DNA from 4 places in the Chryseobacterium sp. Mn2064 genome. Region 3 is predicted to be linked to each of the others. Evidence: riboswitches for the same ligand, from Rfam matches in the RefSeq annotation. Region 3 holds a riboswitch; each other region holds the start of a gene.
What was found. A riboswitch is a leader RNA that binds a small molecule or an ion and turns the genes downstream of it on or off. The one in region 3 is predicted to bind cobalamin.
Positions count from the first base shown of each region.

Region 1: linked by a shared signal. The riboswitch ahead of ACL9RH_RS11345 (acyl-CoA thioesterase) and the one ahead of ACL9RH_RS00710 (T9SS type A sorting domain-containing protein) in region 3 are both predicted to bind cobalamin.
Region 2: linked by a shared signal. The riboswitch ahead of ACL9RH_RS12175 (TonB-dependent receptor plug domain-containing protein) and the one ahead of ACL9RH_RS00710 (T9SS type A sorting domain-containing protein) in region 3 are both predicted to bind cobalamin.
Region 4: linked by a shared signal. The riboswitch ahead of prpB (methylisocitrate lyase) and the one ahead of ACL9RH_RS00710 (T9SS type A sorting domain-containing protein) in region 3 are both predicted to bind cobalamin.

Region 1 is NZ_JBMOUE010000002.1:938,605-942,550, reverse strand. Features, by position in the region: gene ACL9RH_RS11360 (PadR family transcriptional regulator) at 1-139, opposite strand, end outside; gene ACL9RH_RS11355 (XAC2610-related protein) at 554-1,252, shown strand; gene ACL9RH_RS11350 (HD domain-containing protein) at 1,254-1,844, shown strand; gene ACL9RH_RS11345 (acyl-CoA thioesterase) at 2,038-2,421, opposite strand; cobalamin riboswitch at 2,537-2,716, opposite strand; gene ACL9RH_RS11340 (hypothetical protein) at 2,751-3,551, opposite strand; gene ACL9RH_RS11335 (ATP-binding cassette domain-containing protein) at 3,582-3,946, opposite strand, start outside.
Region 2 is NZ_JBMOUE010000002.1:1,123,308-1,127,253, reverse strand. Features, by position in the region: gene ACL9RH_RS12185 (helix-turn-helix domain-containing protein) at 1-365, opposite strand, end outside; gene ACL9RH_RS12180 (T9SS type A sorting domain-containing protein) at 548-1,843, shown strand; cobalamin riboswitch at 2,012-2,188, shown strand; gene ACL9RH_RS12175 (TonB-dependent receptor plug domain-containing protein) at 2,222-3,946, shown strand, end outside.
Region 3 is NZ_JBMOUE010000001.1:145,844-149,789, reverse strand. Features, by position in the region: gene ACL9RH_RS00715 (T9SS type A sorting domain-containing protein) at 1-973, shown strand, start outside; cobalamin riboswitch at 1,293-1,483, shown strand; gene ACL9RH_RS00710 (T9SS type A sorting domain-containing protein) at 1,588-2,868, shown strand; gene ACL9RH_RS00705 (T9SS type A sorting domain-containing protein) at 2,877-3,946, shown strand, end outside.
Region 4 is NZ_JBMOUE010000001.1:753,322-757,267, reverse strand. Features, by position in the region: gene prpC (bifunctional 2-methylcitrate synthase/citrate synthase) at 1-707, opposite strand, end outside; gene prpB (methylisocitrate lyase) at 709-1,605, opposite strand; cobalamin riboswitch at 2,056-2,248, opposite strand; gene ACL9RH_RS03245 (hypothetical protein) at 2,605-2,838, opposite strand; gene ACL9RH_RS03240 (carbohydrate kinase family protein) at 3,051-3,946, opposite strand, start outside.

The DNA.
Region 1 (3,946 bases), on a different contig from region 3:
CTTCCACTACATCCAGTTTTCCTTTTTTCAGTTCATCAATCAGATCAGAAACATACATTTCGCGATTATTGATGAGACTTAGAATACAGAATTCCAGAATTCCTTTTCGCATTTGCGCTTTGGTATTTTCAGTATTCATCTTTGATACGTTTTGTTAATTAGTTATATTTTTAGAAAAATGCTCCTAGCTAGTTGAGCCTATTCTAATTTTACATTACAAAGATATGTAAATAAAATGGTATTATGCAATACAAAGTAGTGTAATTTTAAAAATAACTTATTTAAATATTTGATAATCAGTATTATAAATTTTACTAAGATTTTTAAAGGATCTTGAGAAATATGAAAAACCTTCCATTCTTTTAAATTTTAATTCTATTTCAGGTGTCAAAATCATAAAGATTATTGTATTTAATAAAAAAATAATACTTCAATAGGTGATTATGCGTTATCGGCGATTTAATATCAATTACTTCCATAGCATTTTGTGATCCTTATTATGATTCGTATTTTTGTTGTCAATTAAAAAACACCTAAATCATTTACTATTACTATGAATATTTTAAATAAGTATAGGCATTTTTCAGCTTTTATGCTTCTGGGCCCCCTGTGTTTTGCGCAATATCAGTTTGAAATTAAAGATGCCTCCAAGAATTACAGTGCCGTTGTTCAGATAGAAGATTGCATGGATGGACGTTGTGGCGGCAAAGGAACCGTAGAATTATTTGATAATAAGAACACCAAAGTTCAGACATTTACTTCTGATGATTTGATTGTTTATCTCGCTGAGAACAGAAAACTCTTATCGGGAAAAATGAATTCATTAACGAAGGAAGAAAGTCCTATTGTCATCAATGATTTTAATTTTGACGGTACCGAAGATATCGCAATACGAAACGGCAATAGAGGAAACTATAACGGTGCGTCTTATGATGTATATGTGTTCAATAGTACCCAGTTAAGTTTTGTAAAAAGTAAAGAGCTTACAGAATTAGCCTCCAATGCTTTGGATATGTTTGATGTAGATTCTCAACGCAAACGCCTCATTTCTTACGGAAAATCGGGATGCTGCAATATTTTTACCATAGAATATACCGTTATTCCTAATAAAGGACTGGATAAGGTTCTGGTAAAAGAAGAAGACAAAACGGAAGAAGATCGGGTAAAAGTAACCATCAAAGAAAAAATAAAAGATAAATGGGTAACCAGAAAGAAGGTATACTCATTAGAAGAATATAATAAAGAAAAGTAAGATGAAGATTCAGAAAGAGATTGATTTTATTCTGGCAGTAGATGCTTTGAAGAATGTACAGCGAAGAAATTATAATGCCGACGACTCCAGAAGAGAAAACACTGCAGAACATTCCTGGCAGATTGTTATTTTGGCGCAAATCCTTTATCCGTATGCCAAAAACAGAGAAAATATCGATCTGTTGAGAGTAATAAGAATGCTTTCAATCCACGATCTGGTAGAAATAGAAGCCGGTGATACTTTCCTTTTTGACGAAAAAGCAATGGTAGGTAAATTCGAAAGGGAAAAAATTTCTGCACAGAAGATTTTCGGAATCCTTGATGAGCCGTTGCGAACAGATTTTTTCAATTTATGGCTTGAATTTGAAGAAGAAAAAACTACTGATGCCATATTTGCATGTTCTATCGACAGAATTATGCCGTTTATCCTAAATTCTCATACTTCGGGAAAAAGCTGGACAGAAGCTGGAGTTACAGAAAAACAAATCAGAAATATGCTTGAAAACGCAATCAAAAGAGCATCTGATGAAATGGGAGAAGCTTTTGATGTATTGTTGGCCAGAAGTCTGGAAACGGAAAAAGTGGCGAAATAAGAATTATATATAAACATTGCTCAGTATCTGGGCAGTGTTTTTTTATACAAAATATATAGAATAATTCTTCAATTTGATAAAAGAATTAATCAAAAACCAAATGCCATAAAAATTCTGGAAATCTAAAGCTGTACTCTGGAAACCGTAGAGAAAACTGTCAACTTCTGGAATAATTATGGCAAAAAAATCAAATTTATAGTATTTGGATTGGTTTTTTGAATTCGTCAATAGCTACGAAAGTGAAATCTCCTACAATTGCTTTCTCTCTTTCATAAGAATACATTTGTTCTGTAAAAATTTCCACATTAACTTTCATACTGGTTTTTCCAACGTAAGAAACTTTTCCGATCAGCTCTACAATAGTTCCAGCAGGAATCGGCTTTTTAAAATCGATCTTGTCGCTGCTTACCGTTACCACTCTTTTTCTTGCAAAACGGGTAGCTGTGATGAAGGCAACTTCATCCATCAGCTGCATTGCTGTACCTCCGAAAAGAGTATCATAATGGTTGGTTGTGTTAGGAAAAACCGCTTTAAAGATTCTTGTTTCGGATGTTTCAATTCTTTCTTCTGTCGTCATATTTCATTATTAATTAAAGCGAAATGAAATTGTATCAAAACAACAGAATAATGACAGGAATCTTAGAAATCCCTGAAACAATCCATCAGATCAACAAACTTCAGATCGCGAAAGTTTTTTGTTTAAGAAATAGGCAGGTCTCCTGACTTGTAACATCTTTTATCTCCTTCCCATGCCCCGCACAGTGGATCTTTGATAAAGATTACAGTTACTTACAGTTGCGCGACAGTCCGTGATTTTCACACGGTTCCCTTTTAATTTGCGGTTAGGCAAAACCAATTTCTATGATGAATAAGCGTTACACTTTTTCGGGTGCAAAAATAATGAATTTATTCCGGATTATGATAAATAATCTGACTGATTACTCTTCCTTTTTTGATGGTCCAAAGAGTTGTGTATCTGTTCTCTCCTGTACCATTGATCATGTAAAGAAAAATGTTATCATTATCAAGAGCTGTTACCCCAACATTCTCAAAATCCATTGTAGGCTGGAACATATTTTTAATGGCTTCTCTTACAAAGACAGAACCTCTTCCCGGTTGCTGTACTCTGATAGATTTGATTTCCGTCATCCCTTCAGGAAGATCATTGCCAATTCCCCATGGTTTTACTTTATCAATAGTAAGAAGTTTTCCTTCAGCATCTTTTTCCTTTTTACGATATCCGGCGTTGGAAGGGTAGACGTCAATAACGACTTTGCTTCTTTGAGCTGTTGGGATCTTCGGGTCAGAATTGTCTGTGAAAATAAGTGACCTTCCGTTTTTAGATTTGGAAGGAGTATAAGCAGGAAGCTGATCAATATAAGCAATACGCTCTTTATTTACCATTCCTTCTTTATCAAGAGTTTCATAACGTACAAAAGGTTTATCGTCATCCTGCTTTTCAGGATATTTGATCCAGATCCATTCTGTTTCTCCGGGAGCTGGTTTTACATAAACAAAAACATCTCCTTTACGCATACGGATCTTATCTACGATTTTTCTGTAATTATCCTTATGTACACGTACATTGGCATATCCTTCTTCTGCTTTTACCACTCCAAAAGGAACTTTATTCTGGCCTTTAACAAAAGCTAAAGAAAAAATACTGAAAGCGGACAGATAAAATGCTTTGTTTATGAAAGTCATCATGAAAATTTTTTGATCCTTCAAATATATAAATTAAATGCTGTTCGGAAGATAATTATATTGACGGAGTTCCTGTAAGTTTTGTATGGGCTTTAAATATCCACTAGAAAGCAGATATATTTTATCCGCGATATCTACCACATCCTGATAATGATGATCAGAGATAATGAATCCTTTGTTTTTTGCCTGTGAACGGATGATCGCTTTTAATTCATCAATAATCTTGGGAGAAAGACTGTTAAAGGGCTCATCCAGCAATACAAAATCAGCTTGGGAATAGGTGAGAAGCATTACTTCGATCATTCTCAGTTCTCCGGAAGACAAATTTCTGGGTTTTTCATTCAGAAATGGTGAAAGAAGTTGAGAATGCAGAAGTTGATCCGCATATTCCCGGTTAC
Region 2 (3,946 bases), on a different contig from region 3:
AAGACCTGCATAAAGTAAGAAAGCTTCCGGTTCTGGTCGGAATCTTCTTTTTGTGAGAACGTATTCACAGACTGTACATAATCTCCTTTCATCGCAAAAGCCTGAGAAATGATGTTCTGAAGTACGATCTGGTGCTCTGAATCCTGATCATTTACAAGTATTCCCTGAGCATAGCTGATGCATTCGTCTGAGTTTTGGTAGAGCTTCTGAAACGCTTTATCTGATAAAATACTGAAGTCCTGGCTTAGCTGCCCATTCATAGTAACAGACCAAAATGCGAGTATCAACAGTAGAATTTTCCCCTTATTTTCAATTGCGTCTATAAATAATAAATTGTTTTTTGTGTTTTTTTGAATGATTTTCATGAAATCCATCTTCAAAATGAGGTTTTGTTATATGTTTGATTATTAGGTTTTTAAAATTTAAATTCTTTTAAAATTCACGAATTGTGAAAGTCAATTTCTTTTTGTTAGGTAAATATAATATTAATATTGTTTTCGCTAAATCAAAATACTAAATATAACAATATATGAAAAACTTTTACAAAATGTCAATAAAAGTAGTAGCGTTCTGTTTCTTCTTAAAAGGTGGGATGGCAGAAGCTCAGCTTACTGTAATGGGACTTGGTAATTATAATGTAGGGGCAGTATCCAATAATGGTGTTGTAAGTATGCATACCAGTGCGGGCGCTATATTTAAATGGTCTGCTGCTGGTGGATTGGTGCAGATCGGTTCCATATCAAACGGATATCCGGCCTCAGGAAAAACCGTAGTTTCTAATGACGGAACCAAAATAGCATCTACGATTACAAATTCTGCTACGGGTTTTAATGAAATATCAACGTATGATATTACCAATTCTACCTGGACGAACAGAGGCGGTCTTGTTCCAACAGGCTGGGATGGTAGTGTAAGTTCTACTTGGGGAATGTCGATAGATGGAAATACCATTGTAGGTTTAGGATACCTTACGGCAGCCAATGCTCATGCCGTAAAGTGGGATGCGGTAAGCGGAGTCATCGATTTAGGCAGTATGGTTACTGGAAGAAGCTCCAGAGCAAATGCAATAAATGCTGCAGGGACAGTAGTTGTGGGATGGCAGGATGAGGCAACAGGAACAAGAAGCGGTGCTAAATGGATAGATGGAGTAGAAAGTTTTATTACAGATAACAATGGCAATAATGTAGGAGAAGCAGGAGGTGTTTCTGTAGACGGAAATACAATAATAGGAGCGGCAACTCCTAATCCTTACGTATGGAATACAGTGACCGGACTTACCTATATCACGCATCCTAATGCTTCATTCAGTTTTAAAGGAGGAGCGACTGGAATTTCGGCGGACGGATCTACCGTGATCGGTTTTTACAGAGCATTTGGGGCTCCTCCAATGTCAGGGGAAGGCTTTATCTGGACTCAGGCCGGAGGTCGTATTAATCTGAACGATTATGCCACATCATTAGGAATAGCAACCAACGGTGTTACTATGGGACTTCCTTTGGCAATTTCTCAGGATGGAAAGAAGATAGCAGGGGTTGGTACTAATGCTTCCAATCAGATTGTTGGGTTTTACCTTGATCTTTCAGAGTTTTTATCTGTGAATGATATTGTTAAAGAGAAAGCTGTTGCAGGCATCTATCCAAATCCTGTTTCAGATATTTTATACATCAGAGGAACAGAGAAAATTGAAAAAGCAACAATCTATAATATGGTAGGGCAAATCGTGAAAACTTTCACTTCTGTCCATAATCAGATTGATGTTTCATCTTTATCTAAAGGAAATTATATCCTTCAGTATTCTTTGAAAGAGGGAACAATGGAATCTTATAAATTCATTAAAAAATAAATTCGGATATAGTTTTAATTCATATCATCAATAGTAAAAGTGGGATTTTACATGGCTGTTTTCGATATTGAAAACAGCCATTTTTCTATATGATGTTGAGACGGAATGAAGGGATAATAAAAGTATTGATCAGGATCTCAGGGCCTTTGGCCAATAGATATAAAAAGCTATCTTTGCAAGAAATTTGGTTTCCAGTATATTGGAATGAAAAGGGAATCGGGTGTAACTCCCGGACTGTCCCCGCAACTGTAAATCGCAACAAAAGTTTCTGCAAACAACCACTGTATACCACGGGAAGGTGCAGAATGCGAAAGTCAGGAGACCTGCCAGAATGATAATCATAAAAAAATATTGCTTTCGGAGGAAAAGTGAATTAATATGGATATAAAAAGATCTTTAGTACTGCTTTTTTCATCGTATGGCTGTTTTCTTTTCGGGCAAGAGAAAGTTATTGATACGATTTACATCTTCGATAATCAGATGAATAGAGTGAAGCTCTTCCATCCTGTGAAAACTATTTCTCCCGAAGATACTGAGAAAAATTCCACCAATCTTTCCGAACTGCTGAGGTTTCAGTCCCAGGTTTATATTAAGGAAAATGGCCGTGGTGCTGTTTCTTCACCGTCTTTCAGGGGAACTACTGCACAGCAGACCGCCTTTGTATGGAACGGAATTAATATCAATTCTAATTTTTTAGGACAGGGAGATATCAACAATATGCCTTTGTTCGGATATGATCAGATTGGAATAAAAGCAGGTGGTGGAAGTGTCATCTACGGAAGTGGAGCAGTGGGCGGGAGTATTCATATGAATAATACCCTGGATTTTAATAAAGGGTTCCATGGTTCATTATTTTCAGAAGTTGCTTCTTTTAATACTTTTAATAACTTTCTTAAAGGTTCTTACAGCAATGATAAGTTCAGCTTTAAAGCTTCAGGAAATTATTCTGTAAGTGAAAACGATTATAAAGTAAGTGATCTGAACTACATCAACAGAAACGGAAACTATTACAATACATCCTTCAACGTAGGGGCTTCCTATAAAATAACCAACGAGCACAAGGTATCGTGGCAAAGTCAGTTTTTTGACTCTTCGCAGCATTACCCAGTATACGAAGAAACAGCAACAAAGACAAAGTATAAAACGCAAAGTGTAAGAAGTCTCATTGCCTGGGACTGGAATAAAGCAAAATTCAGCAACGCATTCAAAGCAGCATATACCGAGGAGAATTTCCAGTATTATGGAGATTTAAATCTTCCTAAATCCAGTGGTGGTACAGGGAAGAATTATATTATAAAAAATGATTTCAATTATTTCCTGAATTCAAAATGGAATGTGAACCTTATTGGAGAATTTCAGGTGAATAAAGGAGAAGGTTACAAAAGCGGAATAACAGATGTAAGCAGAAATATAGGCTCTGTTTCTGCCTTATTGAGGTATTTTGCAACGAAGGATCTGCGCTTTGAAGGTGGATTCAAAAAAGATTTCGTAGAAGATATCAATTCTCCGGTTTTGTACTCATTTTCCGGAAAATGGAACACTTCAAAATGGTATAATGTAGGAATCAATTTGTCTAAAAATTTCAGATATCCCTCATTTAATGATATCTATTACGAACCGGGAGGAAATAAAGATCTGAGACCGGAAACATCTGTTCAGATAGACATGAACCATGAATTTAAAGCAGGAAGTTTTAAACTGAATGTGTCTCCTTACTTTTTGGAAGGAACTGATCTTATTGTATGGATGCCAACAGCTCTGGGATATTGGCAGGCTTTTAATGTCAACAAAACAGAGTCTTACGGATTGGAGTCTCAGCTGTCTTTTAATAAACAATTTGGGAACCATAAAATAGGAGTAAGTGCAGGATATTATTATACCAAATCAATTGATAAGGAATCTAAGAAACAATTAGCATATATTCCAATGCACCGTGGAACAGCCAATTTGGATTATGAATATGGTTTTATCAAATTGTATGCTCAGGCACTTGTAAACGGCCTTACTTATACAGGAACAGATGAAAAAAGAGATACGGCAATAGATCCTTATTTTATATTAAATACAGGAATTTCAGCAACAGTTTCAAAGAAATATACTCTA
Region 3 (3,946 bases):
CAATACTCCAACCTCTTATGCCTGGGGCTATCGCTTTGATTCCAATTCTCTGACGATGGAAGATATGATCACAGCTATTGCCGCAGCAGAACCCAAAATGGAAATTGAGATTCCATCAGGGTTTCTTTACAGTTTAAACTATAACCATCATATTCCAAGCCTTGATGATTACTGGTCTACCTGGTCAGGAACTACTTCTGAGGCTATGTCATTCAATAACGGAGTGAATAATGATCCATTAATTGATGGAAAATGGTATGGCGTTTCTTATGGTTTTGATCCACCTTCCAAACCTTCTACTCCAGTCCCTGCGTACAGCTCTTTATGGTATAGCGCTTCTCAAATTATCAACTGGATAGGAACAGGGAATAATAAAAGTCTTATCGTTATCGACTTTGGAACAGATGGGAATATTGGCAACGCTAATTCTTTTGTATTTGGAATCAGATATAATGGAACGATCAGCGCTGAACAGGCTTTACAGCAGATACAGACTCAGGCTTCTTATTTCAACTTTACCGCTGCCAATAATCAGGTTGTTCATCTTTCTCTGAACAGTTTTACGGGTGACAACGCAGGGACAGACAGTTGGAAATTATACAAAGGAAAAGATCTTTCCAGCTGGCAAACAAAATCTAACCTGTCTCAGATTCAATTAAGTAATAATGACTGGATGGGATTAAGCTTTGGACAGAGGAGACCTATTACGCCTACAGAAGCGGCCAATGCGACATTAGGTGTGGCTTCCGTTAATAAAAAAGCATTCAGCATTTATCCAAATCCAGCAAGTGATTTTATCCAGATTAGCACTCCTGAGCAAGTAAAAGAAGTGAATATTTATTCCGCTTCTGGCCAAAAGGTGATTACAACACAGGCTGCCAAAGTCAATATTCATGCACTAAGTTCAGGAATTTATTTTGTAGAGATTAAAACATCTAGTCAATCTACAATACACAAAATTGTTAAAAAGTAGAAATACTTTACTTACTTATAGTTTATCAATCTTACCCTTTTTCACTATTGGAATGGTGTAAGGATGACAACATACAAAAGAGGCTTTTCAGTTTTTGGAAAAGTCTCTTTTTTGTGATTAAGATTGTATTTTAATAAAAGAACTTTTAAAATGATCTGAATATCCTTCACAAACTTCTTTATTTTAATTCGAAAAATTTAACAACATCAACACATTCATTATCATTTTAATAAAAACAACATGAAAAATATTTATTTAATTTCAGAAAAGCCTAAAAATCAGACATAATTCACAAAAAATCACTTATAATTTATGTGATATATTTGCAGCGTTTTAAGGTTGAACACTGTTCATTAATAGGGAATCAGGTAAAAATATTATTTCAATCCTGAGCTGTACCCGCAACTGTAAACTATTCAACTTATAGTACGCAATGCCACTGGACCTAGAAATCCGGGAAGGTGACTATAAGATGTGAGCCAGGAGACCTGCCTTAGACTAATTTCAACTTTCGGGAATAAAAGTTTATGAAATATAAATCTCAACAGATTTTTTCATGAATGTTTTGCCCTAAAGTGACGTTTTCGGGAAGAAAAACTTTAATTAATAATATCATGAAGAAAATCTATTTTCTTATTCTTGCATTTGTCATTTCTTTTGCAAATGCTCAAACTGAAGGAGTCCTGGTACTCAACGAAGGCGGCGCCGGAAGCAACAATGCTGAAGTATCGCTAATCTCCAACCAATCGGTTGTTACCAACAACTATTATAAAACCCACAACAATAATGCAGCGCTAGGAGATACTGCACAGGACATTAAAATTTTTGGTGATAAAATATTTGTAGTTCTTAATATTTCCAATCAGATAAAAGTTCTTAATAAGTCGGATTTTTCTTTGATTACCACTATCACATCCAATGTTAAAAACCCAAGATACATTGCTTTCAGCGGAAATAAATTCTTTGTAACGAACTGGGGAGCAACCGGTGGGCAAACCAACTATGTAGCTGTTTATGACCTCAACACTTATACCCATCAGGCTAATATCACGGTTGGAGAAGGACCTGAAAAAATCTACAGCAAAGACAATAAACTGTATGTTTTGCTAAAAGGAGGTTTCGGAATCAACCATTTTATGGATGTTATTGATGCTACAAGCAACGCTGTTTTATCAGAAATAAATGTAGGAGATTTTCCACACAGTATTTTTGAAAAAGATAACCTTCTTTACATCATGAGTTCAGGAAATCCTTACGTTTCCAATTCTTTTGGAACTTTTACGGTTTACAATACAACAACTCAGAGTGTTGCTTCCACTACAACATTTCCTGCTGGAACAAAACCTGCTTATATGGATACGGATGGTACGAATATTTACTATGTGAAAGATGCTTCTATTTATAAAACCTCTATTGCAGCGCCTTCTTTTTCAACCAATGCAATTGCAACTCCTCCTATTACAGTAAACAGTTATGGTTCAGCGTATGGATTTAACATCGTTAATAACAATATCTATATAGCAGATCCGCAAGGCTATGTTGCTCCTGGAAAAGTCTACATGTATAACTTACAGGGAACATTACAAAATACTTTTACGGTAGGTCTGCTTCCTAATCAAATTATTGCTTACAGCAGCGCATCTTCAAATCTTTCAACGGTTGAAAATGCAAAAACATCTAAATTGTCATTATATCCAAACCCTGCAAGTGACAAATTCTATGTACAAGGCTTAAACACTGGAAATGTTCAGGTTTATGATGCGAATGGCAGAATGATCATCAACACTCAGTACACTCAAAACGGAGTTGATGTAAATAATCTTCCTAAAGGAGTATATATTGTAAAAATCACTGATAAAAACAACATCTTCAGCGAAAAACTAATCATCAAGTAAGATTTACAATGCAAAAAATAATAAGCTTTATCAGTATTTTCATTGTTGGCTTTTGTTTTGCCCAATTCACGGCCAATGATGTAAAGTTCTTTGTGGGAACAGGTTCTCAGACTGCCTATTTTGTAGCAGATTTTAAGGATGGAACGGATGACAGATCTTACGCATGGGGAGTAAGGTTTAATCCCGGACAAAATATAACCGGAGCTCAGATGCTTGAGATGATCAAAAACGCGGAACCTGCTTTTGATTATAATGCAACCTTTAATAATGGTTTTCTTGATAAGGTAAGTTTCAATAACCATTCACAGCAATCCACACCAGATTGGTGGAGCCTATGGACTGGTGACAGTACCAGCAGCTGGGGTCTGGGAGGATGGATGAACAGCGGAATCCTTGTAGACGGTAAATGGTATGGTGCAAGCTACGGATTCAACAATCCTACTGCACAGGCACCTGCTACTCCTATTGCAGCTTACGGTTCTTCATGGTATAATGCCTCTCAGATTACCCATTGGATAGGCACCGGGGCTAATAAAAGCTTAGTGGTTGTAGATTTTGGAACTGATAATGCTAATGGAACTGCAGATTCTTTTGTTTTTGGAATTCAATACAACGGAACGATCACTGCTGAACAGGCTCTGCAGATGATTGCTGCTCAGACAAGTACCTTTAATTATACTTCAGCAGCCAATCAGGTTTCCTCTTTATCATTACAGTCTTTTTCCGGAACAGCCAATGGAAGCAACTCCTGGAAGTTATATAAAGGAAATAATTTATCAAACTGGAAAAGTAACGCCGATCTTTCAGCAATCACTCTCAATAACAATGAATGGTTTGGGTTAAGTTTCGGGCAAAGAAGACCCTTCACGCCAACTGAGGCTTCTAATATTACACTGGGAACCACCAATGTGAGTAAGAAAAGTTTCGCTATTTATCCAAATCCGGCAAGTGACTTTATTCAGATTGAAAGTCCTGAAAAAATTAAAGAAGTGAATATTTATAGTGTTTCGGGGCAGAAAGTCATAACGACTCAAACTTCTAAAATCAACATTCAATCTTTAGCCACAGGAATATATTT
Region 4 (3,946 bases), 610 kb from region 3:
ACTTCATTGGCTCCTCCGTGTTTTGGACCTCTTAAAGCCCCAATTGCCCCTGTGATACAAGAATAAAAATCGGATGCCGTTCCTGCAATAACACGTGCTGTAAAGGTGGAAGCATTAAATTCATGCTCGGCATAAAGGTTAAGAGAAATTTCCATTGCCTTTACCCATGAATCCGGTGCTTTTTTGCCGTGTAACAGATGTAGGAAGTGTCCACCAATCGTATCGTCATCTGTTTCTACATCGATTTCTTTACCATTGTGGGTATAGTGATACCAATACAATAATCCTGATCCAAATGATGCCAACAGTTTGTCTGCAATATCTCTGGCTCCCGCAATATTATGATCGTCTTTTTCCGGCTGGATACTTCCGATTGCGGATACCATGGAACGCATTACGTCCATTGGGTGAGCTGCGGCAGGGATACTTTTAAGTATATTTCTTACGGAATGTGGTAATCCTCTTAAAGATTTTAATTTTGCTTTATAGTTTTTCAGCTGTGCTGCTGTTGGTAACTGACCGTATATCAACAGGTAAGCCACTTCTTCAAATTCTGCTTTTTCTGCCAGATCCAGGATGTCATATCCTCTGTAATGGAGATCATTTCCACTTTTCCCTACGCTGCAAAGTGCTGTATTACCAGCTGTTACCCCTGAAAGCGCAACGCTTTTTTTAGGTTTAAATGTTGGTTCAGTGCTCGTCGACATATCAATAATTTTGTTTAAAAAGGTTATCTAATTTTTGTTCATAGTCATAATATCCAATGCTTTTGTAGAGTTCTTCTCTGGTCTGCATTGTATCCAATACATTGGCTTGAGTTCCGTCTTTTCGGAGGTGTTCATATACATTTTGAGCGGCTTTATTGGCTGCACGGAAAGCAGAAAGCGGATAAAGAATCAATCCTACGCCTGCATTCTTCAATTCTTCAACGGTATACATTTTAATCATTCCGAATTCAGTGATGTTAGCCAAAACCGGAATTCCTGTAGCGTCTACAAATTTTTGGTAAAAGCTCAAATCCGGAACTGCTTCTGCAAAAATGAAATCTGCTCCTGCTTCTTTGTAGGCAATGGCTCTTTCTAATGTTTTTTCAAGACCTTCATTAGCGAAAGCATCTGTTCTGGCTCCAATAACGAAATTTTCATCAGTACGGGCATCGGCAGCAGCTTTTAACCTGTCAACCATTTCATCCTTGCTTACCACTTCTTTACCTGGGCGGTGCCCACATCGTTTTGCACCTACCTGGTCTTCAATGTGCAATGCAGCTGCTCCTGCCTTTATCAAAGACTTTACGGTTCTGGCTACATTAAATGCAGAAGGACCAAATCCTGTATCTACATCTACCATCAATGGCAAGTCGCAGACATTGGTAATGCGCTGAACATCTATTAAAACATCTTCAAGAGTCGTAATTCCCAAATCCGGAATTCCTAAGGAACCCGCAGCTACCCCACCGCCGGAAAGATAAATTGCATTGAAACCAGCCTGCTGAGCGAGTAATGCATGATTGGCATTGATAGTTCCAACGATCTGAAGTGGACTTTCTTTTTGCATGGCCTCCCGGAATTTACTACCCGGAGACTTCAAACTTTCACTTTTAGTCATTTTAATATTTATTGTTTAGTTGAAATTTGTTCGTTAATGAAAAATAGTCACGGCAATAGCTATCCGGACGTGATATCCTGATAACAGAAATAAAATGCTCAGAAGAAGACTGATGCGTTTGGACCGTTTCCTGAAGTTTTGAATGTGATAAAAATATTCCCGTATAAGCCTGAGTGTGGTAAAGGCTATAACTTCTGCATGTATAATCAAGATCGGATGGGTACATTTTTTAACTTTTTACATTGATAAATCCTTATAAAAAGTTCCTGATAAACTTCACAATGCCTGTGTGGGAAGAAAAATATGGGAAAGGAAAATACGGTACAAGACAGTGTAATAAAAGAGCGTACTGCTCCACTAAAAACTCATCTCACAAAATAACAAAAGATTTTTACCAAACTGTTATCCATATCGTATCATACCTGACTATAAGCTTCAGACCGCGAAAGCATCGTCAATTCGAAATAGGCAGGTCTCCTGACTTGTAACAGTTTTTATCGTCCTTCCCATATAACCAGGTATACAGTGGACCTCTATTTTGATAAAAACCTATATGTTACTTACAGTTGCGCGACAGTTCGTGATTTGCACACGATTCCCTTTTAATACACAGCTAAGTGCAACCATTTTCGGTTGATAAAGAAGGTGTTAAGAACTCCTTGGTGGTAAATATAGTTATTTTATAAAAACGACCAAGAGATTTTATGCAAACAATAATTATTTTAACATAACCCCCTGTAAATGTTTAAATTAAAAAAAAATAATTCACCAATAGAGCATTATAATTTAGACAATAACATTAATTTTTTGTTACTAAATTCATAGGATATGATGAAAAAAAACCAGACAACCACAAACAAAAAGCCTATTTTTTCATATGCCTGACATTCACAAATAGTAATAATTTCTAAGGGAGTTTTTACACTGTAAAAAAGATTCGGCCCATTGCTTTTAGCAATGGGCCGAATCTTCTGTCACAACTTTCAACAAGCGGATATATTATTTTAAATTTCTAGATTTTAACTCTTCCTGTAATTCCCGATCCGCTTTTTTTGAATTAATCACAAAAGGGAGAAAAATAACAGGGAGAAAAGTAAAGAATCCAAAGCCGTTTTTCACTGTACTGTAGACAGAAATACCAGCCATAAATCCTATGATCACAGCATTCGTTATTTTGCTGGATTTGGCTTTTTTGGCTTTTTCTATCAGCTCCTGATCGGTTAGCTCTTTCATGTTGCTTTCCATCGGTTATTGGGTCGTAAGGTTATTTGTTTTACTTTGAAATTGATACGTAATGGAAATTTCAAGACGAAATTCTGTCTAAAAAAATCCTACAGTATACGTGCCTAAAGTACAAAAATATTTTCTTACCGATTCGGAGCCGCTCAATGGTCAGTGCTTCTTCAACTGTTCTGGCGATATTGTTATAATTTTTGTTGCAGACCTCAGCTGAGTGCAGCAACAGGATAGAGATCTTTAAACTTCACAAAATCTTCTAAGGTATACTCCGGACAGGCTCCTTCCTGTGAAGTTATAAAAGCTCCCAGCGACACTGCCTGAGTCATGATTTCATGAGCAGATGCCTTATTTCCGATTCTTTTGGAAAGAAATCCTGCTAAGAATGAATCTCCGCTACCTACAGTATCTTTTACCTCAACCGGTATCGTAGGATAAAGATAGAATTCATTATCCCTACAATATAAAGCCCCTTTGCTTCCCTTAGAAATAATAATCTCCCGAATTTCGAATTTTTCCTGCAGATACCGAATGCTGTCTTCTTCGGTCTGGTATTCTTTATTTAGGAAATCCAGAACCATCCTCAATTCTGCTTTATTGAATTTTGCCAGATGGGTTTTGTGTAATAATTCGTTGATAATATTGATATCATAATAAGGCTCTCTCAAATTAATATCAAAAACATTGTATGTACCCGATTCAAGCAGTTCAAATAATGTATTTTTTGTTTTCTCATTTCGGGCAGCAAGAGTTCCAAAGACTAAAGCATCTGCATTTGTTACCAAATCTTGGTCTTTTGAAGTCATTTCGATAAAATCCCAAGCTACGTTTTCTATAATGTCATAATGGGCATCATTATTTTCATCCACAGTAGCTACCACCGTACTTGTAGGATGTGTATCCGTTATCTGAATATGATCTGTTGAAATTTGCCAGTTATTAATTTTCTGTAATAGCTCACCGCCCAGTTCATCATTACCTACACTGCTGATCATCTCTACATCCAGCCCCATTTTAAAAAGGTGATAAACCACGTTAAAAGGCGCTCCACCAATTCTTCTCTGCTCTCCCGGAAATATATCCCAAAGAACTTCTCCAAAAGAGA